4 regions of the Chryseobacterium sp. RU33C genome follow, and region 4 is predicted to be linked to each of the others. Evidence: riboswitches for the same ligand, from Rfam matches in the RefSeq annotation. Region 4 holds a riboswitch; each other region holds the start of a gene.

Region 1 (7,822 bases), on a different contig from region 4:
TTTTGAGGCCTAGTTCCATTACAGATCAGATTTATATCAAAGTCAACAGAATCCGTACGCTGCAGATGACTGATAAAAAAATGGTGGATGAGAGTGAGGAAGATGAATTTATCGCTATTGTGAACTATTCTATCATTGGGCTTATTCAGCTGGAGAAAGGTCTTTCCAATGATTTCAATGAAAATAAAGAAGAAATTTTAGGTCTGTATGACCAATATGCCAATGAAGCAAAAGCTTTGATGGAAAGAAAAAACCATGATTATGGTGAAGCATGGAGGGATATGAGAATTTCTTCCATTACGGATCTTATTTATCAGAAAGTATTGAGAACTAAGCAGATTGAAGACAATCAGGGAAAAACAATCGTTTCAGAAGGGCTTGATGCCAACTATTTCGATATGCTGAATTATGCGGTCTTCTGTCTGATCAAGTTTTCAGAAAAAGAAAATCAATTTGAACCCAAAACTATTTAATATGCTCAAAGGTTTATTACGCTTTATTATTGCTGTTATTTTTATCCTTTCAGGCTTTGTGAAAGCCGTGGATCTGGTAGGTTTTTCTTTCAAGATGGAAGAATATTTTGCGCCTCCGGTTTTCAACATGCCATTTTTAGAAAAGTTTGCCCTGCTGTTTTCCATTATTGTGGTGGTACTGGAGCTTTTCTTAGGATTTATGCTGCTGCTTAAATTAAAGCTTAAATTTACCTTGTCCATATTAATCGCACTTTGTATTTTCTTTGGATTTCTTACATTCTATTCTGCCTATTTCAATGTGGTAACAGATTGTGGATGTTTTGGAGATGCTATCAAATTCACTCCCTGGCAGAGCTTCTTAAAAGACGTTGTATTGCTGGTAGGATTGATTATTTTATTCATCCTTTACAGAAAAGATTTCCGTAAAAAGGATGAGTATGGAATCACTCAAAAAGAGCCTTCCAACACATTTAAATATATTCTTTTAACCGTATTTTCTCTAGGCATGATTTACGTTATGGCACAGGGAATTATGCATGAACCGATCATTGATTTCCGTGATTATAAAATCGGTACTGATATTAAAGGTGAAAAAATAAAAATTGATAAAAATCCTTCAGAATATAAAACTTTCTACACGCTGAAAAATCAGAAGACAGGAGCTGTTGTAAAAGTAAATCAGGATGATTATATTAAAAAAACAGAATACTGGGCAGAAGGATCTCCCTGGAAAATTGAGGATGGAAAGAATGAATCTGTTCTGATCAAAGAAGGTTATAAATCTGAGATTGTAAAATTCAAGATTGAAGATCCTACAGGAATGGAAGTTACCCAGGAAATCATTAACGCTCCTAAAGCCATTCTGGTTTTCTCTTATCATCCAAAAGATGTTCCTGCAGATCTTCTTCAGAAAGTGGAAGCAAAAGTAAATACCCAGAAAGGAGCACTTATCTACGGTGTTTCCACCGAGCCGAATACTTTTAAAACCATCAAAAATCTAATGATGGACGGAACTGCTATCAAAACAATAGCAAGAAGCAACCCATTTGTACTTATCCTTGTAAATGGAAAAATTGTGGATAAACAACCTGCAAAAGACTACATTAACTAATTATAAATGATGAGTGATGAATTATAAATGATCTTTTTGACGAGAGCCAATCGTAGATCAATTATCAATTATCAATTATCAATTATCAATTATCAATTATCAATTATCAAATTTAAACACTAAACTTAAACATACAACAACCCATGCAAAAATCAAATAAATCAATCGCCGGCTATCACTTATTAATGATCCTTTCTTCTGTAGACGGAGAATTTGCTCCTGAGGAAGGAATGCTGGTACAGCAATACATGGCAGATGAATTCCCGTTCAGAATGAATCTTGACAACGAGCTTGAAACGCTGGCACTTTTACAGCCTGAAGAATGGAAAGATCATTTTGAATTCCATGCAAGATGTTTCCATGAAGATTCCACCGAGGATGAACGTGTAAAATTTGTTCAGTTTGCAAAGTCGCTGATCAAAGCCGATAATAAAGTAACCGAAGAGGAACATACGTTTTACGTTCTGTTGAAAAACCTTTGGGGATTATAAACAACTACGAAAAAATAAAATAAATCTATATTTAAATCTTATGAGAAGAAAAATAGTTGCAGGAAACTGGAAAATGAACAAAAATGTAATTGATGCACAACAATTAATGATTCAGTTACTAAGCTATAAAAACAACAATGCTACCAACTGTGAGGTTTGGATTGCTCCACCTGCATTGTATCTGATGATGGCAAAAGATGTTTTTGAAAAAGATGAAATCGGGGTGTTTTCTCAGGATATGAGCGAGCATGAAAGCGGAGCTTATACTGGTGAAATTTCTGCTGATATGCTGGAATCTATTGATGCAACAGGTTCATTAATCGGGCACTCTGAAAGAAGACAATACCACGGAGAAACAGATTCTCACTGTAACAGAAAAATCAAATTAGCGCTTGATAAAGGTCTTATTCCTGTTTACTGTAACGGAGAAACTCTTGAGCAGAGAAAAGCAGGACAACACCTTGAAGTCGTAAAAAATCAGACTGAAGTAGCTCTTTTTACGCTTTCTGCTGAAGAGATCAAAAAAGTTGTGATTGCTTACGAGCCGGTTTGGGCTATCGGAACGGGAGAAACGGCAAGTCCGGAGCAGGCTCAGGAAATCCATGCTCACATCAGAAATATTATTGCTGCAAAATACGGACAGGAAGTTGCTGACGAGATTTCTATCCTTTACGGAGGATCTGTAAAGCCGGACAATGCTAAAGAAATATTCTCTCAGCCGGATATCGACGGTGGTCTTATCGGAGGAGCAGCTTTGAAATTGGAAGATTTTTCTAAGATCATTGAAGCTTTTAATTAAAATAAAGAATCTTTTAGGACAAACATGAAAAATTTCATTTTGATATTCTTCGGACTTCTTTTATTTGATTTTCTTTATGTATTTGTTTATGATCAGTTTTTAATTGGCATAAAACCTGACTTTTTGAGTTATCTATTGGCACTGATCAAGGTTCTGGCGATATCTCCGGCAGTTTTATTTAATAAATCATTGCCCTTTTATGCCATTATTCCAACTTATCAGGCGGTACTCGTATTCATTGGAAACGTTCTGATACAAACTTTTTTAGTATATAGATTTTTCTTTAAAAAGAGAAAGGTTAGCTCACAATAAAAAGCGGCGGAATCTTCGATTCCGCCGCTTTTCGTTAAAAAAATCCAATTATTGAATATCGACTACATACATCGTTCCCTTGTCTACTTTACCCGTTTTAGGTAAAATTTTGGCTTTTGGATTTCCGTTTCCATTATCCACTACTCCAAAGTCATCATCATTGAAAACAGCCAGTTTATTATTTCCTAAATAAACAATTCCCTCGAATTTATCGTGTTCGTAGCCCAGTTTTGCTACCAGATCTACGGCTAATGTTTTGGTAACAGGCTTTATTCCGGCATTGCTAATTTCATCCCATGAGCATTGCTCTAAAGATTTACCGTTAATTTTCATTCCGTCTACAGCATTTATATCAGCTCCGTTTACATCACTGGCATTGCTTAAGTTTATTCTGTATACTTTTTTTATACCTCCCTGAGAACCGAAATTTCCGTCTCTTTCAATCACCAGGAATTCATTGTTACTTAATGCGGTAATATCACACACCGAATCAGAAGCACCTCCGTCCTGTCTATATAAAAACTGTCTGGTTTGCCCTGTAATAATATCAAAAGTGACAATTCTCGTTAAAGTGGTATTGGTTGCCAATGCTTTGCTGGGGACAAGCATCATTGACTGTATTGTTCCTACCAGCGTTCTTCCATCCGGAGTGATGCAAAGTCCTTCCATTCCTCTGTTGGCTCTTCTTTTGGCTAAAACAGCAGGTAATTTTCTTGGTCCTGTATCTACCCCAATCGGGCTTATTCTCTCCATCTCCATTCCATCAGCACTGTAATGCACAATGTGCGGTCCATATTCATCGGAAACCCAGAATGTACCATCAGCAGCAGCAACAATACTTTCACCGTCCAATCCATATTTATCTGTCCCTAAAATATTGCCGGAAGCATCATAAGCAATTTCTCCAGTACTTCCCATTCCGACAGGGTTTGGAAGTCCGGTAATTGGTTGTCCGTATGGATTTTTAAGTTTAATATATTTAATTACCTCTATATTTCCGTCAGCATTGATTTTAAAATGCATAATGGTTGGGGTAAAATTAGGAGCAAGAAACTTTTTACCATTCTGGAAATCGGTATTAGGACCTCTATCCGTAATGACGTAGAATTCACCTTTTCTTGTAGGGTGAGCGGCTGCACCGGAGCCAAATCCTCCGTTTATCACATTTACTCCATTGATGGCAGCAAGTTTTGTAAATGGAAATTCCTGAGGCAGTTTGGAATAATTAATATCCTGATTAATCATTGTGGTATCGTCATCATTTTTACATGAAGCCAATACTGCCAGCACTACGGCAGACAATAGCAATTTTTTCATATTTACTTTTATGGCTGCGAAAGTATAAATTGATTGTAAACTGATCTTGAATATAATGATAATTGTTTTTTAACAATAGAACAGATAAAATAGTTTGAAAGTGAACACAAAAACAACAGATTTATAAATAAAAATTCAATAATCCGGTTGAGTAAACAATCAATATAAAAATCGACTTTTTAAGAATATCTGAAAAATAATAATTCACAAAACGGACTCACAGATTTATATGATATATTTGCAGCGTTTTAAGGCTGAACAATGTTCATTAATAGGGAATCAAGTGAGAATGATATTCAAATCTTGAGCTGTACCCGCAACTGTAAACTGTTTAAACTTAGCGCAAAAAATCCACTGGATCTTAAAATCCGGGAAGGAAGCTGTAAGATGTGAGCCAGGAGACCTGCCTTAGAATACTGACTTCAGAGAACGAACCGTTTCTACTCTGAAGATAAGTTTCGGGAATAAAACTTTAAATTAATTATATCATGAGGAAAATTTATCTTTTTTTCTTACTGCTTTGCATGCAGGTATTATCGGCCCAATTCACAGAAAACGACATTAAATTTTGGGTAGGAACCGGATCTAAAAAAGCATATTTCATTGCGGACTTTAATGACAACAGCACACCCAATTCTTATGCATGGGGATACCGTTTTGATGGTGATGGCCTTTTGATGGAAGATCTTATCAATGCAATTGTGGCAGCAGAATCCAAAATGCAGGTTGACATTCCTACAGGATATCTTTCTATTCTGAATTATAATCATCACACATCCACTACTGATGACAGCTGGATAACATGGTCTGGATCCAGTTTATCAAACATGACTTGGAACAATGGGGTAGGTTATACTCCTTTGGTGGACGGAAAATGGTATGGGGTTACATACGGCCTTGATCATTATGATATTCCTCCCTCTCCTCCCGTTCCAGCCTACAGTTCTGCATGGTTTACTCCGTCTCAGGTTACAAACTGGGTGGGAAGCGGAAGTAATAAAAGCCTAATAGTTATTGATTTCGGAACTGATAATGCTAACGGGAATGCCAATTCTTTTGTTTTTGGAATTAAATATAACGGAAGCATCACTGCTGAACAGGCGTTACAATTGATCCAGGCTCAAGCTTCCTATTTTAATTTTGCATCAGCGAATAATCAGATTACTACCCTATCATTAAATTCCTTTACCGGAAATACTTCCGGATCAGACAGCTGGAAATTGTATAAAGGAAAAGACCTATCAAGCTGGCAAGCGAAAGCCAATCTTTCTCAGATTCAACTGGGTAATAATGATTGGTTTGGATTAAGTTTTGGGCAAAGAAGACCATTTACCCCCACAGAAGCACAGCTGACTTTAGGGATTTCTTCTGTTACAAAGAAAAAATTCAGTGTTTATCCAAATCCGGCAAGTAATTTCATTCAGATTGAAACGGCTGAGAAACTGAAAGAAGTGAATATTTATTCAGCTACAGGACAGAAAATAATGACTTCTCAGGTTACTAAGATTGATGTTCATTCTTTAAACACAGGTGTTTATTTTGTGGAGATTAAAACCAATGATAGTTCCACGATACATAAGATGGTTAAGAAATAAAGAAAAGTACCTTTAAAAAGGCGCTTTTTTAATGAGGATATGTGGAAAATCACCCCGTCAAAAATTCTTTGAATTTTCGCGACCTTTCCAAAGGATGGGAATTTTTACATCTTCAGTTGGAGTTTGGCCTGGATTACAGATTCCTTGTGAATAATCAAGAATACAGTTCAAAATCCATAATTGATTCAACAAAAAAACCGCACCAGATGGGTGCGGTTTTCTTATGATATTACCATCAATTATTTTTTCTCAGTAGATCTTTGTAAAACTTCATCTACCATTCCGTAGCCTTTAGCTTCTTCAGAAGTCATCCAGTAATCTCTGTCAGATGATTTTTCTACCCACTCATATGTTTGTCCTGAGTGATGGCCGATGATTTCATAAAGCTCCTGCTTCAATTTCAACATCTCTCTCAGGTTGATCTCCATATCAGAAGCGACCCCCTGCGCACCTCCTGAAGGCTGGTGAATCATTACTCTGGAATGTTTAAGCGCAGAACGCTTTCCTTTTTCTCCGGCAACCAGTAATACAGCTCCCATGGAAGCAGCCATACCTGTACAGATAGTCGCTACATCCGGCTTGATGATCTGCATAGTGTCATAAATACCTAAACCTGCATAAACACTACCACCAGGAGAGTTGATATAGATCTGAATATCTTTTGAAGGATCAGCACTTTCTAAGAATAAAAGCTGAGCCGTAACGATGTTTGCAACCTGATCATCAATACCTGTTCCCAGGAAGATAATTCTATCCATCATCAAACGGGAGAAAACGTCCATCTGAGCAACGTTTAATCTTCTCTCTTCCATGATGTACGGAGTAAGATTCGTTGGGCCATACATTCCCATATACTGATCGGTAACCAAACCGTTGTTTCCTAAATGTTTTACAGAGAAATCTCTGAATTCTTTTTTAATGTCCATATTTCTATTATGTATTATTTTTAAAATATTCTCGAAGTTTAAATTACAATATTTATTCCTAAAATTTTATAGGACTTTTTGTCACAGAACATCAAAAAAATCTGACTTCAAATTATCTTTTTCTATCTACATAAATCCCTTTGATAGGCGAATATTCGATGATATTGCTCAACCGTATGGAAGCCTGCTTCAGTAAAGTGATTTTTTTGATCAGCTCATAATACTTTACTTCATCTGTACTGCTGTACTGATCAAGTTCTTTGGCTGTTTCCCTGATCAGATAATCAATATATCTGTATTTATGTAACAGAACATCTCCCTGAATCTGATCTGCCAATTTATCACCATAATTGGGAGGGTAAATATTTCTGGAAGCCCAGTTTTCAAGCTCATCCAGCGGGATCAGAGCATCTACAACCTTTGTGGTGATTTCTTCATCCATAAAAGATACAAAAAAGTTTCCACTTCTGAGTTCATCTTTTTGAATCCCTTCCCTCACCTGATTGATAATAATTTCATTTTCTCTGACTAAAAATGTATACTGCTCCTCTTCGAAATGATGAAGGATTTCTTCAATAACAGTTATCTCATATTCTTCATTCTGTTCGTTTTTTCTTTTCAGAATAATATCTCCGAACATCAGCATATGATCTACCAGTTTGTTTTCCATGAACAGTACATCATACAGAAAAGGATCTTCTTTTTCCTTATCCAAAGGAACAATCTCCATCTTTGGAGCTGCTTTTTCCTTCTGCTGCTGAACATGATGGGTCTGATTTTGCGTGATCTGCTTCTGAA
Region 2 (7,822 bases), on a different contig from region 4:
ATGCTCTTCAAAGACAATAAAATTGCTTGAAGAAATAACGGTATTTCCATAATTGATGTTTCCGATAGATTTATTGGAGCATTTTGCTGATTCTCTTTTTTTAATTACAATATCCGAATGAAATCATTTTTAATAAGTGGTTTACTGCTGTCCTATGCTTTATTAAATGCTCAGGCAGTATGTACAGCCAATCTTGGAGGCGGACTTGAGCCTTCCTTTGTAACCTTCAGAATAAACGGAACAGATTTAAATCATAATACCTATGATGAGCCAACTGTTTATTATCACGAGTATCCCTCGAACGGGAATACCACTGCACAGCTTACAGCCGGGCAGTCTTATGATGTGTTTACCTTTACGTCTTCCGAAGCGGTGATTGGGGTATGGATTGATTATAACCGCAACAGTATTTTTGAACAGAATGAATTCACACTGTTAGTCAATTCAATGAATTCTCAAAATACCCATACACTTTCTATACCGAATAATATACCATCAGGAAATATAAGGATGAGAGTTCGGTCGAGAGCTTATGGAAGTTCAATATCTGCCGCAGATGCCTGCAGCAGTTTCGGATCAGGTGAAACACGTGATTATATAATGAATGTGATCAACAATAATTTGTCTGTGAAGGAGACTTCAAGAATAAATAATATACAGTATTATCCCAATCCAACGAAAAATTCTGTAAACATCTGGTCAGATCAATCTATTACTGAATATGAAATTTATAGTAGTCTTGGAGGTATAGTCCTTAAGCAAAGTACTATGAAAGACAAAAACATTAGCATTGATCTGTCAAGCCTTTGTGAGGGAATTTATTTCGTAAAACTAAAATTCAAAGAAGGCTTTGAAGTAATAAAAATAACAAAACAATAATAACTAACAATTAAAATAACAATCAAAATGAAAATTTACAAATTCTTATCCCTATTTTTCGTAGCCATTACATTATTTACCCTTTCATCATGTAGAAGCAGCGATGATGATGAGGTTCAGGATACAACACCCGGAAATCTTCAGATCAAATTTGAAAACGGATTCAATAATCTTGGAGATATTGTTCTGAACCAGACCACTCAGACTTCAGCAAACGGACAAAAGCATCAGTTTTCTACTCTTAAATATGTGATCAGTAATATTGCACTTATTGATGAGAACGGAGGAGAATTTAAGTACCACTATAATGATCCTGATAAAGGGGCTTTCATTGTAGATCAGGCAGAAGCTGTTGCAGGAATCAATTACATTAATTTAACGGATATCCCTCAAAATAAATATAAAAAGATAAGAATTGGTTTGGGAATCAGCCAGACAGCCTATCTTATCGGACAGGATGGACAGGGAGTCTTCTGGCAGAAGGCTAAAACAGCTGGTATGGCATGGTCCTGGGCAGCAGGATACATTTTTACCAAGCTTGAAGGTAAGTATGGTACTTCTTCTGCAGATACCAACTTTATGAATCATTGTGGGAATATGGGGAATGTTACGGCCAACAGTACTCCTGATCTTTACCGTGAAATTACTCTGGATTTACCTGTTACAGCGAGAGTAACCAAAGATATCAGGCCTTCTGTACATATTCTGGCTGATCTTAATCAGTATTTGAGCGGGCAGACTGCTTTAACTCTGAACAGCAGCAACAATATGGCAATGGGATCCAGCCAGCATCTTGTGAATGTGACCAACAACATTACAAAAATGTTTAAAGTAGATCATGTGCATAATGACTAAGATATTGACGATGTCCAAGAGAGAGCGGTTTTGCTCTCTTTGGATTTTCATCATCCTGACAAGCCTTTTGGTTTCATGTTCTGACGAATATGAAGGAATTCCTATTGATAAAGATGAACCTTATAGCTTAGAATATCCTTCAGGCTTTCCCAAAATGACGTTTGATATTACCGGAAATCCTGTTACAGTAAATGGAGTAGCTCTTGGAAAAAAACTGTTTTATGAAGGAAAGCTGTCCAGAAATAATACTATTTCCTGCGGGTTCTGTCACATTCAGGAATATGCATTTACCCACCACGGCCATAATGTAAGCCATGGGATAGATGATAGATTAGGAATAAGAAATGCACCACCTATTCAGAATATGGCTTTTCTCAAAAATTATACATGGGACGGGGTAAGTCATAATCTGGATGAAAGATCTCTGGTTCCTATTACTACAGATTTTGAAATGGACAGCTCTCTTCCTGAAGCAGTAGGAAAACTGAATAGTGATGCGAATTACAAAAAAATGTTTAAAGCAGCATTTGGTGATGAAAAGATCACTGGAGACCGTATTCTTAAGGCTATTTCTCAGTTTATGGCAACAATGATATCGGCAGATTCCAAATATGATCAGATGATGAAAGGAAAAGTATCTTTTACCGCTGAAGAAACACAGGGAATGTCCCTTTTCCAGAATAAATGTGCATCATGTCATTCAGGAGAATTATTTACCGATGAGAGCTACCGAAATACAGGAATGTATTATAACGCCCAGTTCGATGACAGAGGAAGATACAGGGTTACTTTAGATTGGAATGACAACATGAAATTCAGAGTTCCCAGCTTAAGAAATGTAGAATATACCGCACCTTATATGCATGACGGAAGATTTTACAGCTTAGAGGCGGTACTTAATTTCTATTCAGACAATGTTGAAAATCATCCAAATCTTGATCCTCTTTTAAAACAGAATGGGCATACTGGTATTCCCATGACGGGTCAGGATAAACAGTATATTATAGCTTTTCTGAAAACACTATCAGATAAGAGTTTTATATCCAATCCAAAATTTGCAGAATAATTTATAGAAACATGAAGAAGATTATAGTAATCATAAGTTTGATCCTGTTGAGTCAGTATCAGGCGAAGACCATTAGAGACAGTGCATATATTGCCCCGGAAACCTTTAGCAGATTCAATTTTGATGATGATTGTGATGCCTGTGGCTGTGCGGCAGGAAACGGCTCTTCCGGCTTTGAATCTTTGCTGAATCCACAGTTTGTCGGAATCAAATACTTTGCCCAGCATTACAAAGCCAAAGAAAACTTATTTGTAAAAGATCTTACGCAGGATCAGTATTTTAATACCCTGCAGCTTTGGGGAAAAATTCCACTGACTAAGAAACTGAGTGTTTACGCAAGTCTGCCATTCCACTTTCATGAAAAGAAAACCATGCAGGGAGATATTAAAATCAATGGAATAGGGGATCTTAATCTGATGGGAATTTACCAGCTGATGAGTTCCAAAGATAATTTCCATCATCTGAGCGGAGGTTTGGGCTTGAAAATTCCTTTAGGGAAATTTGATGAAAAAGGAACATCCGGTGTCAATCCAAGTTTTCAGCTGGGAACCGGAAGCTGGGATTATCAGGCGGCTTTGAATTATAAATTTCAGAAAAATAAAGTTGCCGTATTGGTTAACACAGATTATACAATCAAAACAGAGAATAAGAAAAATTACCGTTTTGGAAACCAGTGGAATTATGCTGCAACAGGTTTTTATCAGGTTGCAGGAAATGAAAAGTCTGTTTTTTCTGTAAAAACGGGAGTTCAGGGAGAAGTATATGCCCAGAATAAGCAATTTGATGAAGCATTGCCTAACACTGCCGGGAGCGCTTTGTACGGAAAACTGGGATTTGAAGCTTCTTATAAAAAGCTGAGCCTGGGAAGTGAAATTATGCTTCCCATGTATACTCATCTGGCAGGAGGAGATATTGAAGCCAAATCAAGATTCAGTATTTTCCTTAATATTGGAATTTAGGGCAAACACCCTCCATAAAACCATGTTAAAGCTCCTTCGGGAGCTTTAATTGTTTATCAATCATGATTTTAATTGGGTATTAGGAATAATTATTTATCTTTGCCGGGATTTGGTGAGCCGTAAAAAGCTCTTAAAAGGGAATCCGGTGAGAATCCGGAACAGACCCGCTGCTGTAAGCTCCGCACCAAAGTTTTTGAAGAATATATCCACTGTTTTTTTAATGGGAAGGATTTCAAAAATGGAGTAAGTCAGAAGACCTGCCAGAAAATAATCGTTTGACGCTTTCGTGGAATAAAGCTTAGGACATCAATGATTCTGTGCAGTGACCGCTGTGCTTTGTCGTTGTATTCTTATACCCATTAGCGTCTTCATTACCCTAAATGAGCTAATGGCGGCAAAACTAACTACTTCTGCAATTTATAAAGCTGTTTTCACCATAATGGTGATCATATCTCAATTTTTGTCTTCTCAAACCAGGAAAAAAGACAGTCTTCAGGAAGAGACCATTAAAGGAATCAATCTATACAAAAAGAATTTTAAAGAAATCCTTCCGGCACAAACCTTACAGGGCGAGCAGCTGGAAAGATTGAACAGTCATTCTGTTGCAGATGCACTGCGGTACTTTTCAGGAGTTCAGATCAAAGATTATGGAGGATTAGGTGGTTTGAAAACCATTAATATCCGAAGTATGGGAAGTCAGCATGTAGGGGTTTTCTATGATGGAATTCAACTGGGTAATGCCCAAAACGGACTGGTGGATTTGGGAAGATATTCCTTGGATGATCTGGAAGAAATATCATTGTATAACGGACAGAAAAGTGAGATTTTCCAACCGGCAAAAGACTTCGGATCTTCAGGATCTATTTATTTACAGCCTAAAACACCTGTATTTAAAGGAAATAGGAAAACCAATCTCGTTATAAGAGCTAAAAGTGCGTCTATTGATCTTTTCAACCCTTCATTCCGATTGGAACAGAAGATTTCAGACAGGGTTTCTGCCAGCTTCAGTGGAGAATTTATGCAGAGTGACGGAATTTATAGATTTCGATATGCCAAGAAATATCCTGATGGACAGCAGGCCTATGATACCATTGCGAAAAGACAGGATTCAGACATCAAAGCAAAACGTTTTGAAACCTCTCTCAACGGAACTTTGAATAACGGAAGCTGGAATATCCGTGGTTACGGTTATATTTCAGACCGTGGAATGCCGGCACCTATTGTGAATGGCCGTTTTGGAGGAAGGGGAGCGAGACTATCTGATGAAAATTATTTCGTACAGGCCAATCTGAGAAAAAAACTGTTCCCGAAATTTGAAACCCAGCTGAAAGCAAAATTTGCTTATGATTATACCCATTTTATGGATACGGTTCGTTCGCAGTCTATTATTCATACCGATAATACCTATATCCAGCGGGAACTCTACCTTTCCTCATCCAATATCTATTCTATTACGCCCAATTGGGATATCAGCCTGAGTGGAGATTTTCAGTACAATAATCTGGATGCCAATCTGGATAACTTTTCTTATCCTACGCGTTACACAACATTGGTAGCATTGGCAACAACCTATCAGTGGAACAGGTTTAAAATTATGGGAAGCCTTTTAGGAACCTTTACATTTGAGGAAGTAAGAAAAAACAAAAGACCGGGAGATGCCAGAGAGTGGACACCTGCCGTATTTATGAGCTATCAGCCGGAGATCATTCCGGAGCTTACCCTCAGAGCATTCTATAAAAGGATTTTCCGGCTTCCAACCTTTAATGATCTCTATTATACCAATATCGGAAATACTTACCTGAAACCGGAATTTACCAATCAGTATGACGTAGGATTTACTTATCAGAAGAATTATAACAACCGTTTCTTTAAAACTTTTTATGCTAAAGTAGACGGTTACTACAATAAAGTACAGGATAAAATTGTAGCCGCTCCAAACGGAAGCATGTTCCGCTGGCTGATGATGAACCTTGGGTTGGTTGAAATCATTGGAGCAGATGTGAATGTACAGACTGAAATGCAGCTGGGAAAAGTAACCCTTCGACCTTTGCTTTCTTATACGTACCAAAGTGCAAGAGATATCAGCGATCCGGAAGATACCTTTTACCGTAATCAGATACCTTACACGCCATGGCACAGTGGGTCTTTCAGTCTGATGGCAGATTATAAAGACTGGAGTTTCAATTACAGTACAATGTATGTGGGAGAAAGATATGATGTGAATCAGGATAATATTCAATACAATTATGTGCAGCCCTGGTATACTCACGATATGTCTGTTCGGAAAAAATTCAACTGGGCCAATCATCAATTCAAAGTAAGCCTTGAGATAAATAATATTTTCAATCAATACTATGATGTGGTCATCAATTATCCGATGCCCGGAAGAAACTTTAAACTTATTCTAAACTTCACCCTATGAGAAAACTAAAATTTTATTTTTTATTTCTTGTATTAGCTTTTCTTACCTCATGCCGTACAGATGATATTATTGTCCGTCAGGAAGTGGTAGAAGGACTTCCCTCAGAAAATACATCCATAAAGGGCTTCTATATGCTGAATGAAGGGAATATGGGCAGTAATAAATGTACCCTGGATTTTTTTGATTACACCAAAGGAACTTATTACCGGAATATTTACGCAGAAATCAATCCGAATGTGGTAAAAGAACTGGGAGATGTAGGAAATGATATTAAAGTGTACGGAAGCAAACTCTATATCGTTGTCAATGTTTCCAATAAAATTGAAGTGCTGGATGCCAAAACGGCGAAACGTATTACTTCTATTCCTCTGCAGAACTGCAGATATCTAGCTTTTAAAAATGGGAAAGCTTATGCCAGCAGCTATGCCGGCCCTGTAGCCATTAATCCCAAGGCTCCTAAAGGAAAAGTAGTGGAAATTGATACCACTTCTCTTTCCATTCAGCGTGAAGTGGTAGTAGGATATCAGCCGGAAGAAATGGAAATTGTGGGTAATCAGTTGTTTGTGGCCAACTCCGGAGGATATAAAGCTCCCGATTATGACAATACGGTTTCGGTAATTGATCTGAATACTTTTACAGAACTCAAAAAAATAAATGTAGCGATTAATCTTCATCACATTAAAAAAGACAATTACGGTGATTTGTACGTAACCTCAAGAGGAGATTATTATAACGTTCCTTCCAGCCTTTATTTGATAGATGCAGCCACAGGAACTGTGAAAAAAGATTTTCATCTCTCCGTAAGTGAAATGACAATTGTGAATGATAAACTCTATTTCTATGGAAATGAGTTCAATTACAATACCCACAGCTACAAAAAAACATTTGGGATCATTGATGTAAAAACAGAAGAGATTATCACCAACAGAATTTTTGACAAAGAATATGAAACCGCTATTAAAACTCCTTATGGGATTGCCGTAAATCCCATCACAGAAGATATCTACATCACAGATGCCAGAAATTATGTATCCATGGGATTTGTGTATTGCTTTGATAAAAACGGACACTTTAAATGGAAAACAGAAGGCGGAAATATCCCTGCCCACTTCGCTTTTTTATACAAATAACCCAACTTTAAGACATGAACAGAAATACATTTACTGATTTAAAAACCGGACTTTTATCCTTTTTCCTTTTAGGAGTGATCGCCTGTAAACACGATGATGAAGAGGAATTTACCTTTAAAGGCCTTGATGATTCCTATACCATTGAACGTTTAAAGGTGTTGAGTATTCCTACCAATGCTTCAGGATCGGTTACATGGAGTATCAACGATTCTATTATTTCTCAAAGTTCAGAACTTGAGTTCATCAGTCCTACTGCAGATGCTTACCCTTTGACTTTAAAGATTAACAATAATGGAAGCGAGCAGGTTTTTCATTCTAAAATAATCGTAACCAAGGAAAAAACACCTTACAGTAAATATATTTCTAAAGTATTGGAGTTCCGTCCTGCTGTAGGACAGTTTATGAACGAAATTCCGGAATATCTACCTGGAAATACCACAGCGAATATGCTTCAGAAAGCCAATGAATCTTTAGTGGGAGGTAATTCTACGATGATCAGCCTGGGAGGATA
Region 3 (7,822 bases), on a different contig from region 4:
CCACAATTTATATTGTAAATTGTGGTCTTCTTATATACAATCGATTCATACAATCCCTTAATTTAATATTTACGTAAATTTGTACCTGCCGCTATACGTACAAAATCTAATGATAAATAGAGATCCAATCCTTTTACAGCTGATAGAACATTTTAAAGAAATAGTTACCTTAGAAGATAAAGATATTGACTGTATTACTTCCAAATTGGAAATCATACAGCTTAAAAAGAAAGATTTTCTGCTTCGTGAGGGGCAGGTTTCCAGGCATATGAGATTCATTGCAAAGGGAAGCCTGTCTGCTTATCATATTGATGAAAAGGGAAAAGAAAATACCACTCAGCTGGGTATTGAAAACTGGTGGGTAAATGATCTTTACAGCTATCTTAGCGGGCTGCCTTCAAGAATGTTTATTCAGGCTAATGAGGATAGCATCATCATACAGATCAGTAAAAATAATCTGGAACTATTATATAAAGAAGTTGCTGCTGTTTCAGAATTCTGGCGTCTGAAAATGCAGTCTGCGTATGTTACTTTACAGGAAAGAACCTTTGAACATTCCCGTGTTGATGCCTACACCAAATACAGAACATTTGTCACTACTTACCGTAATATCGAGCAGCGTTTTCCTCAATACATGATCGCTTCCTACCTTGGAATAACTGTAGAATATCTGAGCTATCTGAGAAAAAAACACTTGTCTGACGTTTCTTAAGATTTCTTAAGTTTATTCCGTTCCGGCCTGAATAATTTTGCTCACAGAATTTTAATGAGTGAAATATGAAGGCTAAATTTATCGCCATAACAGCTCTTGCATCAGCATTCCTGAATCTGAATGCACAGAAGATTTCCTATACTCCTGATCTGGTTTTGGGAAACCGTTCCTATACTTATATGCACAATGTCAATTATCAGCTGAATGAGCGGTTGAAATTAAACAATCTTACCCTGTTTGATACAGAATATACCAAGGATAAAGAAAACATATTCTTCATCAGAAATACCCTTTCGTATCATCTTACCAAAAGGCTGAGTGCCAATGCGGCATTTGGAATGAAAAATCCCGGAGCATTTTTCAGTGCTTATCTACAGTACAAAATTATCCGTCCTTCCTATTATCTGTCCTACTCTATAGGAACCACTTATCAGAAAGGATTTTCTCTGGAACAGTCTGTATCTTTTGAGTACACACCTCATCTGACAGAAAATTTCAAGGGATATTTCAGTATTCTGGCTATTGGAAACCTAGATAACAGCGGATATCCCAGAGGCCTTCAGTTTATAAGACTGGGAGTAAAACAGGATAAAATGATGTACGGACTTGCTTCCAACTTTGATCAGTTTAATAACGGAAAAAAGACCCTGAAAAATATCGGGGCATTTGTAAAATATAACTTTTAAAAATGAAGACGTTCCAACTTTTTTTAACTATTAAGATGTTAAGATTATGAAGACAGTTTGCTTAAATTTTAAGTCAGAATGGTTCTTAACTATACTTTAATTATTCAAAATAACAGATCGTGTTATGATTTTCATAGCACGATCTGAATTATTGAATCTAATTATTTTAAATTTTTCTAGACCGCATATTCTACTGAGGCTTCTTTAGCGGCGGCAACCATTGCTATTAAAGCTTTTTCAGTTTCGTCCCAGTGTCTGGTCTTCAGTCCGCAGTCCGGATTTACCCAAAGCTGATTGGCAGGAATTACATTCTGAGCTTTTCTCAGCAGTTCAATCATTTCTTCTTTCGATGGTACTCTTGGTGAATGGATGTCATATACTCCCGGACCAATTTCATTCGGATATTTAAAGTCTGCAAAAGCGTTCAGCAGTTCCATCTGAGAGCGGGAACACTCTATCGTAATCACGTCGGCATCCATATCGGCAATATTTTCAATAATATCATTGAATTCTGAATAGCACATATGCGTATGGATCTGGGTAGCATCTTCCACTCCGCTTGCTGAAATTCTGAAAGCTTCTACAGCCCATTTCAGATAGTCCTGCCAGTCGGTTTTTCTTAATGGAAGACCTTCTCTTATGGCAGGCTCATCAATCTGAATAATTCTGATTCCTGCTTTTTCCAGATCTACCACCTCGTCACGAATAGCCAAAGCAATCTGCTTACATGTTTCTGAGCGGGGCTGGTCATCACGGACAAAAGACCACTGCAAAATGGTAACCGGGCCTGTCAACATTCCTTTCACCCATTTTTCAGTCTGGGATTGGGCATATTGGGACCAATAAACCGTCATCGGAGCCGGGCGGGAAACGTCACCGAAGATCACCGGAGGTTTTACACAGCGGCTTCCGTAGCTTTGTACCCATCCGTTTTTGGTGAATACAAATCCTTCCAACTGTTCTCCGAAGTATTCTACCATGTCGTTACGCTCAAATTCTCCGTGAACCAGTACATCGATACCAATTTCTTCCTGCCAGCAGATTGTTCTCTGAGTTTCCTCTTTCAGTAAAGTATCATACTGTTCTGCGGTCAGTTCCCCTTTTTTGAATTTCGCTCTCCAGCTTCTTACCTCTGTGGTTTGCGGGAATGACCCTATTGTAGTGGTTGGGAATAAAGGAAGCTGCAATACTTCCTGCTGCTTTTTTTTACGGATTTTGAAAGGGTTTATTCTCTGAGCATCTTTTTCAGAAACAGCATTTGCTCTTTGCTTTACCTGGTGATTATGAATAAGAGAAGAAGTTCTTCTGCTTTCAATTGCTTTTTTATTTTCTTCAAATGCTTTAAGAATCTGTTCATTTTCTGTTCCGGAAGCAAGTTCTTTAAGTGTTACGACTTCTTTTACTTTTTGTTTAGCAAAAGCCAGCCAGCTTTTAATTTCCGGGTTAAGATGGGTTTCAAAATCCAGATCACAAGGTGAATGAAGCAATGAACATGATGGAGCGATCAAAATCCTTTCAGATCCTAATTTTTCAACAGCTTTTGTAATGAAAGACAGCGACTTTTCATAATCATTTTTCCAGATATTCCGGCCATCAATTACCCCTAATGAAAGGCTTAAATTTTCCGGAATACTATTCAGAATATCATCCAGTTGTTCAGGATTTCTCACCAGATCAACATGCAATGTATTCACAGGAAGTGAAACGGCAAGTGATGCATTATCTTTTAATCCGTCGAAATAAGTGGCTACAATAAATTTCAGTTTTGGGAATCGTTTTCTGATTTCGGCATACACAAAAAGGTAAGTTTCTTTGGCTTTTTCTGTTAAATCCAAGGCTAAAAAAGGTTCATCAAACTGAATCCATTCCGCACCCTGATCCTGAAGTTTGGTTAAAATCTCCGTATAGACCGGAAGAAGATTTTTCGCCAGATCCAGTTTATCAAATCCTTCTTCTTTTTCTTTTCCCAATAACAGATAAGAAACCAGTCCGATAATCACCGGTTTTGCATTGATTCCCGCTTGTTTTGCTCCTGCAAATTCATTGAAAATTTTATCTGAATTCAGCTTAAACTGTTGGTTATTATAAAATTCCGGAACGATATAGTGATAATTGGTATCGAACCACTTGGTCATTTCCATTGCGGTGATGTCCAGTCCGTCTTTCTGATATCCTCTTGCCATGGCAAAATAAAGATCAAGCTCAGTATTGTTTTTTTTAAGCACTACTTCATGATACCGTGTTGGAATTGCTCCTACTACAAGGCTCATATCCAATACCTGATCATAGTATGAAAAATCATTACACGGGATAAGGTCTATTCCGGCTTCTTTCTGGATATTCCAGTTTTGGGTACAGATAGTTCTTCCGGTGTTCAGAAGCTCTTCCAGAAGGATTTTACCTGACCAATACTGCTCGCAGGCTTTTTTGAGTTCTCTTTTGCTACCAATACGCGGATAGCCAAGGATGTGAGTTTGCATTTTTTTAAACTTTTTAATTAAACTTATTGTGAAAGTCCTTTAAAATGCTTCGTTATGTTTTTGCGGAGGAAATTTCAGGAAATAATGATATAGCAGGCAATGCATTTCCAATTGAGATAAAATACATATCTGATATATCATCTGTATGACCCAAAAGCTTCAGCCCGCGAAAGCATTGTCAATTCAGTAAAGGCAGGTCTCCTGACTTGTAACAGTTTCCGTCATCCTTCCCGTTTTTGGCAGTGGATATGCAAGGACAGAAACTTTTGGCATGTTACTTACAGTTGCGCGACAGCTCGTGATTTGCACACGATTCCCTATTAATCTACCTTAAGTAAAACCTTTCCTGTTTGATGAAGTATCTGCAAAGAACTGTACTTTTACCTCTAACAAAGATTATCAGTAAAAGTTTTTAATTTTGTGTAAAATTAGGAATACCGAATAAAAATACAATTAACAATAAATAATTAAGCAAATTAAACTTTTAAAAATAAAATTAAAAGCATATAATTCTGTAGATTTGACTGTTTTAATCATTTAAAAGAATAATATTCTGTGGAACAACTCGATAATAAGGATTTACAGCTGCTCAGGCTGCTCCAGAAAAATGCAAAATTGACCGTTAAGGAACTTGCAAAAGAAGTGAACCTTTCTACCTCTCCGGTTTTTGAAAGGGTAAAAAGGCTTGAACAGGAAGGTTTTGTCAAAAGGTATGCAGCCATTCTCGATGCTGAAAAACTGAACCGCGGATTTACGGTTTTCTGCCAGATCAAGCTCAAAATTCACGACCGGTCTGTAGGCTATGATTTTGTAAAAGAAATTTTAGAAATTGAAGAAGTTGCCGAATGTTACAATATTTCCGGAGATTTTGATTTCCTTCTGAAAGTTCAGGTAAGAGATATGAAACATTATCAGGATTTTGTATTTAACAAGCTGGGATCTGTAGATTCTATAGGCAGCACTCACAGTACTTTTGTGATGGCTGAGGTAAAAAACAACTATGGATTAACAATATAATTAAATTTATATTAGGGCTTCATTATAAGAATAAAACACCGCCAGATAATGACAGGTCTTATATTGTTTTGAAGCCTCCCTTAGGTTAATTAGCTGCCGGATCAATCATTTCTTCTGTAAGTCCTAATGATTTTAAAAGGTTTTTGCTGTCGAAAAATAATGTTGCATAATGTTTTCCTTTTTTAAAAACCAGTTTTGATCCATCTGGAAATTCACTGTCTGCTGCTAATTTCTGTGTTTTGGCATTGTACTTACTGAACTTCGTTTTACTGTCCTGTAATGTACTTTTATTCAGAACAAGACCAAAAGGAAGTCCCTCAACAATTACAGGTTTATTATCTGAAGCAACAAAAAACATCTCATTCACAGTATTATCTTTTCCCAAGCTGCAATAAAGTTCCAGCCCTGTTTTAATGGGCCATTTGGCATATTTTTCTTCATTGGCATCTTCATAAAAGATGGCTTTTACGTTCAACGCTTTTGAGATTTTATCAGGAGCTTGCGGGAATATAAATTCTGAATTTCTATCCAATAAAGAACCCAAAGCGGCTGTTTTTTGTGAAAATACAGTCACACTTACTACCAGAAAAAGTATGGTTGCAATAAAATTGAATGGTTTTGTCTGCATGAGAATATTATAAAATTTTAAGGATTTGATGGTTAAAGGTATTAAAATTTTGGATACAGCCTCATTTTAAGCAATTCTTACACATTGTATTTCTGTTTTTTACTATTTTCTTTCCTGCAAATTGAATACGGTGCCGGCAGGATCGGTAATCCAGTGCATATTTTCAGGAAGTTCTTCAATTTCGTCACAGGTTTCCATACCGTTTGACAGCAGATATTGTGTAGCGGCTTCTACATCGGGTACGGTGAGCTGAAGCCATGTTTCAGAATGAGTGTAATTGTCTACACAATCCAGCCATATCATATTATGTCCAAATTTCACTTCATGTGTTCTGGAAACAGTGGGATTTTGTATTGGTTTTTCCTCAACCTCCAATTTTAAAATATCCCGGTAAAAAGCAACTGTTTTTTCGTATTTATTTTTGGGAATTTTTATAGCAATATTAATTCCTGCTTCAAATTTTGTATTCATTTTGTAGATTTTGAACGTTATAAATAGATTTCAACCCTCTAATGGCCTTAATTATTTCAAAAAGCCATTCAGATAGTTTAGAATCATTGCCGTCTGCATCATCAGACTTACATGGGTTTGCCCCGGAGCAATAGCCAACTGAGATTTTGGCATTGCACCCATGTCTGCAAAAACGTCACCTCCCAATAATTTATAGGTTTTTGTAAGTTCTGTTTTATCCAGTCCATCATTATCACCGGCTATAATTAAAACCGGTACCGGAATTTTAGAAATATTATCATCACCAAGGTCGAAAGGCTGTCCGGCAGAAGCCATCATCTGCTCCAGAAATTTCGGCCATTTTGTTTTATCAGGTGCTACAGCATTGTAGGCGGTATGCATAGGGCTGTTTGTAAAGAGTTCAGGCTTCATTCCTTCCAGGGCTTTATTCACTTCAGGCAGCCAGCCTTGGGTTTTATAGGTTGATGAGATAATAACCAGTTTGCTAAGTTTTTCCGGACTTTGTATAGCCATCTGATAGGCCACTTCTCCTCCAAAACTGTAGCCTGCAACATCTGCTTTATCAATTTTCAGATAGTCCATTACCTTTGTTACATCACTGGACAAAGTAGCATGTGATAATTTCCTTTCGGAAAAAGGAGTATGTCCATGTCCCTGTAATTCAAGTGCAATTACTTTTCTGTTTTTAGACAATTCCGGGATCAGCTCCCCCCAATTCATATCGATTGTCATAAAGGCACCATGTAGCAAAACAAGAGGTTTTCCTTCGCCATAGACTTCGTAGTAGACTTTGATGCCATTAACAGATGCATAACCGCTTTCAGCAGGTTTTATTTTTTGTCCATATACCTGAGAGTTGGCAAGAATAATAATGAAGAACAATACTGCTGAGAATCTAAATAAACTTTTCATCATATAAGATTTAGAGGATTAATATTAAGTCAAAGTTACCAATCCGATCGGAAAACGGACTTGTCACAGGACAAGATTTTATGAAAATGAGAGAACTCTTTGGGAAGCCGTTTCAAAGCTTACGCAAAAAAATAATTTTACTTAGTTTTATGAAATAAACATAAAAAATACTGCAATTGAAAAAAATAAAATAAATATTTTTTTAATAATTCTAAAATAGTTGATAAAATTTCATTAATTTCGAATTAAGCTAAACGTAAAAATTATTATGAAAAATTTAAAGAAAATCGAAAGACAGGAACTGAAAACAATTAAGGGGGGAATTGACTGCAGAGGCGGTCAGCTATGTTTAATTGGTGGTAAGTGGCAATGTATGCCTTACGACGGATGTGGTGGCGGAAACCAGCCTTAATTTTAAGTTTAACGCAATTACTTGACTATGAAAAATTCTAAAAAAATTTCAAGAGACCAATTGAAAAGTATTAATGGCGGAGCAGCAACCTGCTCTGAAGCGTGTTGCCCACCCCCGGAAATCAAAAGATGCCCTTGGGTGTATTGTGTAGCGCCATGTGAGATTTTAAGCTAAGAGAAGAATCTATTCTCATACTAAGTCCTGTAATTTTGCGAATTGCAGGGCTTTTTATTGCTAGTTACTAATGTAAAAAAACCCTTAAATCAATTGATTTAAGGGTTTTCTTAGCGGAGAGTGAGGGATTCGAACCCCCGGACCTGTTACAGTCAACAGTTTTCAAGACTGCCGCAATCGACCACTCTGCCAACTCTCCTTTAACTCCGGTAATACCGTTGTTTTCAGTGGTGCAAATATAGAAAGTTTTTTATTACTGACAAAATATTTCTTCAATAAAATTCGGATTTCCGGAGTTTTAAAGAGACAGTTCTGTTCCCAGCAAAAGAA
Region 4 (7,822 bases):
TATGAAAACCCCAGAGGTTTACCCAAAGAACTTCTTGCAGAAGACGGAAGCATCGGAATCCGATTGGTAAAAAATGATTTCTGTAAAAAACTGATTACAAAACTGAACAGACCTTTAGTATCTACTTCTGCCAATTTCAGTGGGGAGAAAAGTCCGCTAAAATTCTCCGATATTTCTGAGGAGATGATCAGCCTTGTAGATTACGCAGTGGAAGAAGACAGAGAAAAGGTTTCAAAATACTCAGGTTCATCAGTAATCAAAATATGGAATGACAACAGGATAAAAGTTCTTAGAGAATAAGAATTCTGAACTTTTATGTTAATTTTTTAGAGTCTTGTCAGTTTATATCGGCAGGATTTCTTTTTTTTAATTCTATCTTTGCAAACTCAACTCATAAACTATTTGCTATGGATCATCATGAATTTGCTCAACTGTGGATTAATGCATGGAATTCTCATGATCTGGAGGATATACTTTCCCATTATTCGGATGATATTGAGATCACCACTCCTATGATCGCACTGGCTACCGGCGGTAAAGAAAGCTCTTTAAAAGGAAAAGAGGCAGTTCGTGAATACTGGAGAAAAGCATTGGATAAATTTCCGGATCTTCATTTTGATCTGATACATTCCACTGCGGGAGTAGATTCGGCAGCATTATTTTATAAGTCGATTATGAATAAACATGCTGTTGAAGTCATGTTTTTTAATGAAGAGGGAAAAATTAGTAGAATGTATGCTCATTATGATTAATGGGTAACATACGTAGAAATTGTCACTATTATTAACGATGAAAATTAATCTTAATCAAAATAAGAATTTAAAACTATTTAAAATCATTTCTGAAGCAGCAGAAAGGAATAACCAGTCCGTATACATTGTGGGCGGTTATGTACGAGACCTTCTGATGAACAGAAAAGCTTCTACGGATATAGATTTTGTAACGGAACAAAGCGGTATTGAGCTTGCTCAGAACGTAGCTCAGGATATAGATCCTAAATTAAAGGTTTCTGTATTCAAAACTTATGGCACGGCCATGATCAAGTATAAAGAACTTGAACTTGAGTTTGTGGGAGCAAGAAAGGAAAGCTATACAGAAAACAGCCGGAAGCCGGAAGTGGAAGGCGGAAGCTTGGAAGATGACCAGAAAAGAAGAGATTTTACCATCAATGCGATGGCTATTTCTTTAAATAAAAATAATTTCGGAGAACTGATTGATCCGTTTAACGGAGTCGGAGATCTTGAAAATGAGATTTTAAGAACACCTTTAGAACCGGCGCAAACCTATTCTGATGATCCTTTGAGGATGATGAGAGCAGTGCGTTTTGCTTCTACTTTAAATTTTAAAATCGAGGAAGACTCTCTGAAAGCTATCCAGCAGGAAGCAGAAAGAATCAAGATTGTTTCTATGGAAAGAATCATGGTGGAATTCAATAAAATCATGCTTTCTGAAAAACCATCTATCGGACTGAGACTGATGGAACAAACCGGTCTTATGAAACTGATTATTCCTGAATTAATCGAACTGAAAGGCGTAGAAGAAGTAGAAGGACAAACCCATAAGGACAACTTTTATCACACCCTGGAAGTTGTAGATAATATTTCTGTGAATACAGATAATCTTTGGCTTCGCTGGGCTGCTCTACTCCATGATATAGGAAAAGCTCCAACTAAAAAGTTTGTAGAAGGAACGGGATGGACATTTCACGGACATGAATTTTTAGGTTCAAAAATGGTAAAAACGCTTTTTCAAAGATTAAAATTACCTTTGGGAAGTGATATGAAATATGTGCAGAAAATGGTAAAGCTTTCATCAAGACCAATTGCTTTGATTACTGATGATGCTTCAGATTCTGCGTTGAGAAGGCTTTTATTTGATGCCGGAGAAAATCTGGAAGATCTTTTTACGCTTTGCAAGGCAGATATTACCACTAAAAATCCTAAAAAGCAGGAGAAATTCAAAAGAAACTTTGAATATGTAGCGGTAAAAATCAAAGAAGTAGAAGAAAAGGATCAGGTAAGAAATTTCCAGCCGCCCATCACCGGAGAAGAGATTATGGAAATGTTTAATCTTAAACCGGGCCGTGAAATTGGTATCCTGAAAGAGAAAGTGAAAGAAGCTATTCTTGAGGGTGAAATTCCTAATGAAAAAGAAGAAGCGACAAAATTTGTTATTGCTGAAGCAAAAAAATTGGGACTGACAATCTAATTCAATACAAATACGAAAAAGCCCGGCGGGATGTTCCATCCCGCCGGGCTTTTTCGTATTCAAAATATAAAACAAAGCCGGCCGGTTTCTTCGAAACCGGTCGAAAAAAAACACAAATGATGAAAAAATAAAAAATTATAAGATATACGCGGAAGCGTAGTATTTAGTTTTTATAGAATCCATTTGTTCCAATTCCTGCAGTAAAGTTTTTCAGTAAAATACCGTTAGAGGCATTATAAACATTCACTTTACCATCTGTACTATAATTTGCATCTGCAGCAAAAATTTTACCATCGATTACGTTGAATCCATATACATCCCCTACAGCTGTAGTAATAGGAGTCGTTGGAACTGTTGTAGATCCAACAGCCATTGTATATATCTTATTGGTGTCGGTGATAAAATAGAATCTGTCATTATCAGCTCTAAGCTTCTGAACTTTAGGTATAGCTGTCAAAGTGGTAGTTTCATAAGTACCGTTTGCCGTATTAATCTTATAGATAAATGAATTTGTATTGTCTGAAACCAGTACATAAGCATTTCCTTTATATGAGATAAGGTCTTTAATAATTCCTACGTTTGGAAGATTTACCGTATAACTTACCACATTTGTAGACGGATTCACAACGGTTACAGTATATCCTGTCGGAATTGGATTCCAGCTTGAGTCGTAACCCACACCGTCAGTCTGAACAACGATACTTCCGCTTGCTTCAACTACTTTTTCAGCAGCGTTTGTAAAATCAATACTTTTTACAAAGGAGTTATCCGAAATATTATAAATATTAAGTTTTCTTTTGTGAGTATCAAAATTATTGTTGGTTACATAATATTGGTTTCCTGAAAAAGCAATATATCTTGCGCCATCCAGGTTAGCCGTTACAGTAGTCAGTTTCTTGAATGTATAACGGTCTACAATGTCAATCTTATTAGGAATATTACATACCAGATAAGCAAGGTTTCCATTGAATCCTATTGTCTGAAGGACTTTCCCCAGGTCTTCCTTATTATTACTCATTCCATAGATCTTATTAAATACTGTAGTAAGATCATTGCTTACAAAGGAAACTTCAGAAGTTGTTGTGGTAAAACCACCTTCATTGGAGATAAGCACTCCGGAGTCAAATCTAAGCGTTCCATCATCAGTACTTTCATAGCTGCTGTCTGTGCTGCATGAAACATTGAAAAGTAACATAGAAGCGAATGCAAGAGATAAAATTTTTCTAATATTCATATATAATTAATTTATTTTAAAAATTGATATTTAAAGTGAGACTATAATTTCGTTTAGGTAATGGATAAGAAAGCATGGTATAATAGGTTTCATTCAAAATATTATTTATTTTAAAACCTAGGGTATAATTTTTAAAGAAAGTTGTACTGACACCGGCATTCATCACAAAATATGGATCTAAAGCATCACTCTTGGTTTCATTAGAATCTGTATACGTTAATCCATTAAACATCCCTTGTACATACACCTTCACAAAGTCATACTGATAGTCTATGTTTCCAATAAATTTATGAAGAGGCACATACATAAGCTTCTTTTGAATATCAAGATCTGTTGACTTTGTATAAGAATATCCAAGATTAGATTTCAAAATATGTTTTCCAAGTTTTTTCTCAAATTCCAGTTGGGACTCCAGTCCATATGTTTCTACTCTATTGGTATTTGAAGCTCCATAATATCCGGCAGGAGTTCTTAACCATCGGATCATATCCCGGATATTCATGTAATAAGGAGTAACGGAAAGTTTGAAGTCTCCTATTTTAAAGTGGTTTCTTAATTCAAATTGGTAAGAAGTTTCCGGTTTTAAATTCATATTACCTCCCTGAGCCCAATACAAATCGTTAAATGATGGTGCTCTGAAGTTTCTTGAAAAATTGAATTCAGCATCATACCATTTTACAATATCCCATTTTCCTGAAAAAGAAAGCAGAACAGGAGAGCTGATATCTTCTACAAAATCTTTCTTGATTCCTGCTTCAAAACGCAAATCTTTTGTTGGAAAATAACGCAGTAATCCTGCAATAGATCCTGCACTTCTGTTAATATTTCCAATTCCTGAACTACCTGCTCCATTCCCTTTATTAATTTGAAATTCGCCGATAATATTAACATTCCACTTTGAATTCAGAAAATAATTAAAATCATTTTTCAGAATATAATTCTTCCCTACCCCTCCGCTGGTTTCAGCACCGTTAATATTACCAAAGTACTGGAAATTTTCCTCTGTATAGGCTGTTTTGAATGAGTTACTAAATTTTATGGTACTCCAATCCCAGGAAAGTAAACTTCGGGTATTCTGAGTTTCATATTTTGTTTTGTTTTCCAAATCTCCAAAATGAACAGGATAATGTTGTTGCCCATTAAAAAATTCTGATATCCAGGAAATCTGATGATGCGGAGCAATTTTATAGGCTGTTGCTATATTGATATTCGTATTATAATATTGTCCGTTATCATTACTGTAAGTTTTTCTTTTATCCACCTCAACCTGATAATCATTTTTACTTATTGAGTGATTGCCAGAAACTTTAAAAGTGAACTTATCATTACTGTAAGAACCTTTTACAAAATTATTATAGGTATTAAAAGAAGCGGCTTCTGAAAATAATGAACCATGGAAACCTTTATTAAAATCAAGGGTATTATTCAGGTGAATACTTCCCCCTATGGCACCACTTCCATAGATTACACTTCCACCACCAGCTTTTATACCAATCTGATCATAGCCGAACAAAGCAATATTATTGATATCTCCTTGTCCTAAAAAATTAGAATTGATATTAATTCCGTTCCATACAAATGCAGTCTGCTGGGCGGTAGTTCCTCTGAAAGAAGGGGAAGAAACAGCACCACGCCCGTTTTCTTTGATATAAACCTGTGACTGAAATCTCAGGAGTTCTGAAAGGTTACTGGAGTTTTTCCCGGCCTCTTCTGCCGAAATTGTTTTTACGGGATGAAAAAGCTTCACCCTGTTCATCTGGTTGTCGAAGACATAAATAGTGTCAATGGTTTTCTCTTGTCCAAAAAGAAAACAGCCATAAGATGAAAAAAGCAGTACTAAAGATCTTTTTATATCCATTCCTTTTTACTTTTCCTCCGAAAGCAATATGTTTTTATAATTACAACTCTGGCAGGTCTCCTGACTTTCGCATTCTGCACCTTCCCGTTATATACAGTGGTTTTTTGCAGAAACTTTTGTTGCGATTTACAGTTGCGGGGACAGTCCGGGAGTTACACCCGATTCCCTTTTCATTCCAAAATACTGGAAACCAAAATTTTTGCAAAGATAGTTTTTTATGTGTATATGCCAAAAAATAGGGATTAGAAACAGATAGTATCTTTTAAGACCGGGAAATCCTTTCTCAGGAAAACGCCAGATTCAAAATTTGATGGGAAATGAATAATAAAATAGCTGCTTCCAGTTGAAAGCAGCTATATATCATGAAATAACGTTTAATTAATTATTTACCAATAACTTCGGTAATCGGGTTTCCTACATTTCCGCTTGGGAACTGAATTTTCAATAGAGAAGATACTGTTGGAGCAATATCTGTCATATGATATTCCTTATTGCTTTCTCCCTGTTTTACTCCCCATCCCATAAAGATCAACGGAATATGAGAATCGTAAGAATTCCATACGCTGTGTGTAGTTCCTGTTTTAGAATATGGCGGAAGCATAGAGTCATGAGAAATTAACTGGATATCTCCACTTCTCTGTCTGTTGATTCCATTAATAATTCTTTGTTTGATTGGCTCCGGAATGCTTGACTCCTGAACTTTGTCTACAGAAACAGCATATAAAACGGCAGGATCTTTCTCAATTTCTTTTACAGCAAAGTTTCTTACATCATCCAGCTCAAGCTTATTGTCTGCCAATACTTTTCTGTCGAAATAAACCTGGTAGTTATCAATGGCATTAACCAGTTTATCTGCCCCAAATTTCTCTTTCAGTTTCTGGTTCAGATTCTTTTCCGCATCTTCTCCGAAGAAACCTGTCGGGATTTTATGTTCTTTAAGGAATCCCACAGAATGTGCTCCACCATGGTCGGCAGAAAGGAAAACGGTATACTCTCCTTTTCCTACCTTTGAATCAAGATACTTGAAAAATTCAGCTAGATCCTGATCTAATCTGATATAAACATCTTCCACTTCAATAGAATTCGGTCCGAATTTATGGCCTGCATAATCTGTAGATGCCAGGTTGATGGCTAAAAAGTCTGTGATATTATCTCCACCCAGTTTTTCACCTTCTACAGAAGCTTCTGCCAGTTTCAATGTCAATGTATTTCCGAAAGGCGTATAACGGATGTTATCTTTTTTAGTCTGATAGTCTTTTGCTAAATTACTGTAAGGGAAAGTAGGTGTTTTTGCACTTCCCAGCAAACCTTCCCAGGGAGAATTGTCCGGTGCACTTTCTGTATATTCATTGATTGGAAGTAAAGTATTCCAGCCATTGGCTACTAATTTTTCAGGAAGATTCTGAGAATTGAATGATTTTACCCATTGCGGAAGATCATTCATATACCATGTACTGGTAATGAAATTCCCTGTACTGTCATCAAACCAGAAAGCTCCGTTTGGAGTATGTCCTGCTGGAAGAATGGAAGCACGGTCTTTCAAGGAAACCCCCACTACTTTTCCCTGGAAATTTGTTGCCAGTCTCAATTCGTCAGTTACTGTGGTAGACCAAAGATTTTTAGGAGAGTGGCTTCCCGTTTTTATATTGGCAGTTCCTACCGGCTGAACGCTGTCATCTGCAGTACAATAAACTCCTTTACCCGTTTCTTTATCCGTCCAGTCGTTTCCTGCAATCCCGTGAATTGCCGGTACAGATCCCGTATAGATACATGTATGTCCCAAAGCCGTAATGGTAGGAACATAAGGAATATGTACATTATTTAAAGAATATCCTGTATTCAAAAGTCTTTTGAAACCATCATTTCCATATTTACCATAAAAACGGTATAAATAGTCCCAACGCATCTGGTCTACTACCAGACCCACAACCAATTTAGGCCTTTCAAGTTGTGTATTTCTGTTCTTCTGTGCATTGATTGTAACTACGGAGAATAAAGTAGCTGCCGCAATTGAAATGTTCCTAAGCATCCAAGTAAATTTTATTGGTGACAAATTTAAGGGTTTTGAAAGTTTTGGAGTGTGAAATTTTATTTAAATTTGATTATTGTACAATTATCAACCAATCTTTTATGATTTTAGGTGTATACTGGTATTTCAAATTCCCGGATCATTTATATGACTTTCAGTTTTTCAAATTCTATCCGGGACTTGGAGGGCACGCCGATACCCCAGCTGAATTGACCGCCAGAATACAGGTGGAAAATACAGATGATTTTGTCCATCAGCTGGAATCGCTAAAATCAGGTTTCAAAAGAACATATTTACACCTGAATATCGATGAAAATCAAATCGTCATCAATATCGGTGACTATATGCTTTTTGATTTCCACTTTCAGTTTGCATTAGAAATAGAAAACCTATTAATCCGGGAAAATGCTTTATCCGTGGGTTTCAGCATTCCTTTTACCATTCAGTCCACCAAAAGTTTTGCTCCGGAAAGGGAAGAATTCAAAAATATAGA

Evidence for each region. A riboswitch is a leader RNA that binds a small molecule or an ion and turns the genes downstream of it on or off. The one in region 4 is predicted to bind cobalamin.
Region 1: another riboswitch for cobalamin. It lies ahead of BW946_RS08345 (T9SS type A sorting domain-containing protein); the one in region 4 lies ahead of BW946_RS10590 (TonB-dependent receptor plug domain-containing protein).
Region 2: another riboswitch for cobalamin. It lies ahead of BW946_RS09320 (TonB-dependent receptor plug domain-containing protein); the one in region 4 lies ahead of BW946_RS10590 (TonB-dependent receptor plug domain-containing protein).
Region 3: another riboswitch for cobalamin. It lies ahead of metE (5-methyltetrahydropteroyltriglutamate--homocysteine S-methyltransferase); the one in region 4 lies ahead of BW946_RS10590 (TonB-dependent receptor plug domain-containing protein).

What each region holds. Positions count from the first base shown of each region.
Region 1 covers NZ_FTMT01000007.1:112,789-120,610, forward strand. The annotation lists gene BW946_RS08315 (DUF1599 domain-containing protein) at 1-473, shown strand, start outside; gene BW946_RS08320 (BT_3928 family protein) at 475-1,584, shown strand; gene BW946_RS08325 (tellurite resistance TerB family protein) at 1,728-2,075, shown strand; gene tpiA (triose-phosphate isomerase) at 2,116-2,874, shown strand; gene BW946_RS08340 (esterase-like activity of phytase family protein) at 3,235-4,503, opposite strand; cobalamin riboswitch at 4,738-4,929, shown strand; gene BW946_RS08345 (T9SS type A sorting domain-containing protein) at 4,992-6,098, shown strand; gene clpP (ATP-dependent Clp endopeptidase proteolytic subunit ClpP) at 6,338-7,024, opposite strand; gene dnaG (DNA primase) at 7,137-7,822, opposite strand, start outside.
Region 2 covers NZ_FTMT01000009.1:5,354-13,175, reverse strand. The annotation lists gene BW946_RS09340 (GEVED domain-containing protein) at 118-879, shown strand; gene BW946_RS09335 (MbnP family protein) at 907-1,734, shown strand; gene BW946_RS09330 (cytochrome-c peroxidase) at 1,745-2,800, shown strand; gene BW946_RS09325 (transporter) at 2,812-3,759, shown strand; cobalamin riboswitch at 3,853-4,039, shown strand; gene BW946_RS09320 (TonB-dependent receptor plug domain-containing protein) at 4,148-6,181, shown strand; gene BW946_RS09315 (YncE family protein) at 6,178-7,311, shown strand; gene BW946_RS09310 (cell surface protein) at 7,326-7,822, shown strand, end outside.
Region 3 covers NZ_FTMT01000001.1:292,390-300,211, reverse strand. The annotation lists gene BW946_RS01305 (Crp/Fnr family transcriptional regulator) at 110-712, shown strand; gene BW946_RS01300 (hypothetical protein) at 778-1,398, shown strand; gene metE (5-methyltetrahydropteroyltriglutamate--homocysteine S-methyltransferase) at 1,575-3,878, opposite strand; cobalamin riboswitch at 4,052-4,238, opposite strand; gene BW946_RS01290 (Lrp/AsnC family transcriptional regulator) at 4,434-4,895, shown strand; gene BW946_RS01285 (hypothetical protein) at 4,981-5,523, opposite strand; gene BW946_RS01280 (VOC family protein) at 5,626-5,994, opposite strand; gene BW946_RS01275 (alpha/beta fold hydrolase) at 6,046-6,906, opposite strand; gene BW946_RS21315 (bacteriocin-like protein) at 7,175-7,318, shown strand; gene BW946_RS21865 (bacteriocin-like protein) at 7,346-7,492, shown strand; tRNA gene BW946_RS01270 (tRNA-Ser) at 7,607-7,691, opposite strand.
Region 4 covers NZ_FTMT01000010.1:147,709-155,530, forward strand. The annotation lists gene BW946_RS10570 (L-threonylcarbamoyladenylate synthase) at 1-300, shown strand, start outside; gene BW946_RS10575 (nuclear transport factor 2 family protein) at 408-752, shown strand; gene BW946_RS10580 (CCA tRNA nucleotidyltransferase) at 790-2,208, shown strand; gene BW946_RS10585 (hypothetical protein) at 2,372-3,442, opposite strand; gene BW946_RS10590 (TonB-dependent receptor plug domain-containing protein) at 3,459-5,300, opposite strand; cobalamin riboswitch at 5,333-5,510, opposite strand; gene pafA (alkaline phosphatase PafA) at 5,683-7,329, opposite strand; gene BW946_RS10600 (hypothetical protein) at 7,431-7,822, shown strand, end outside.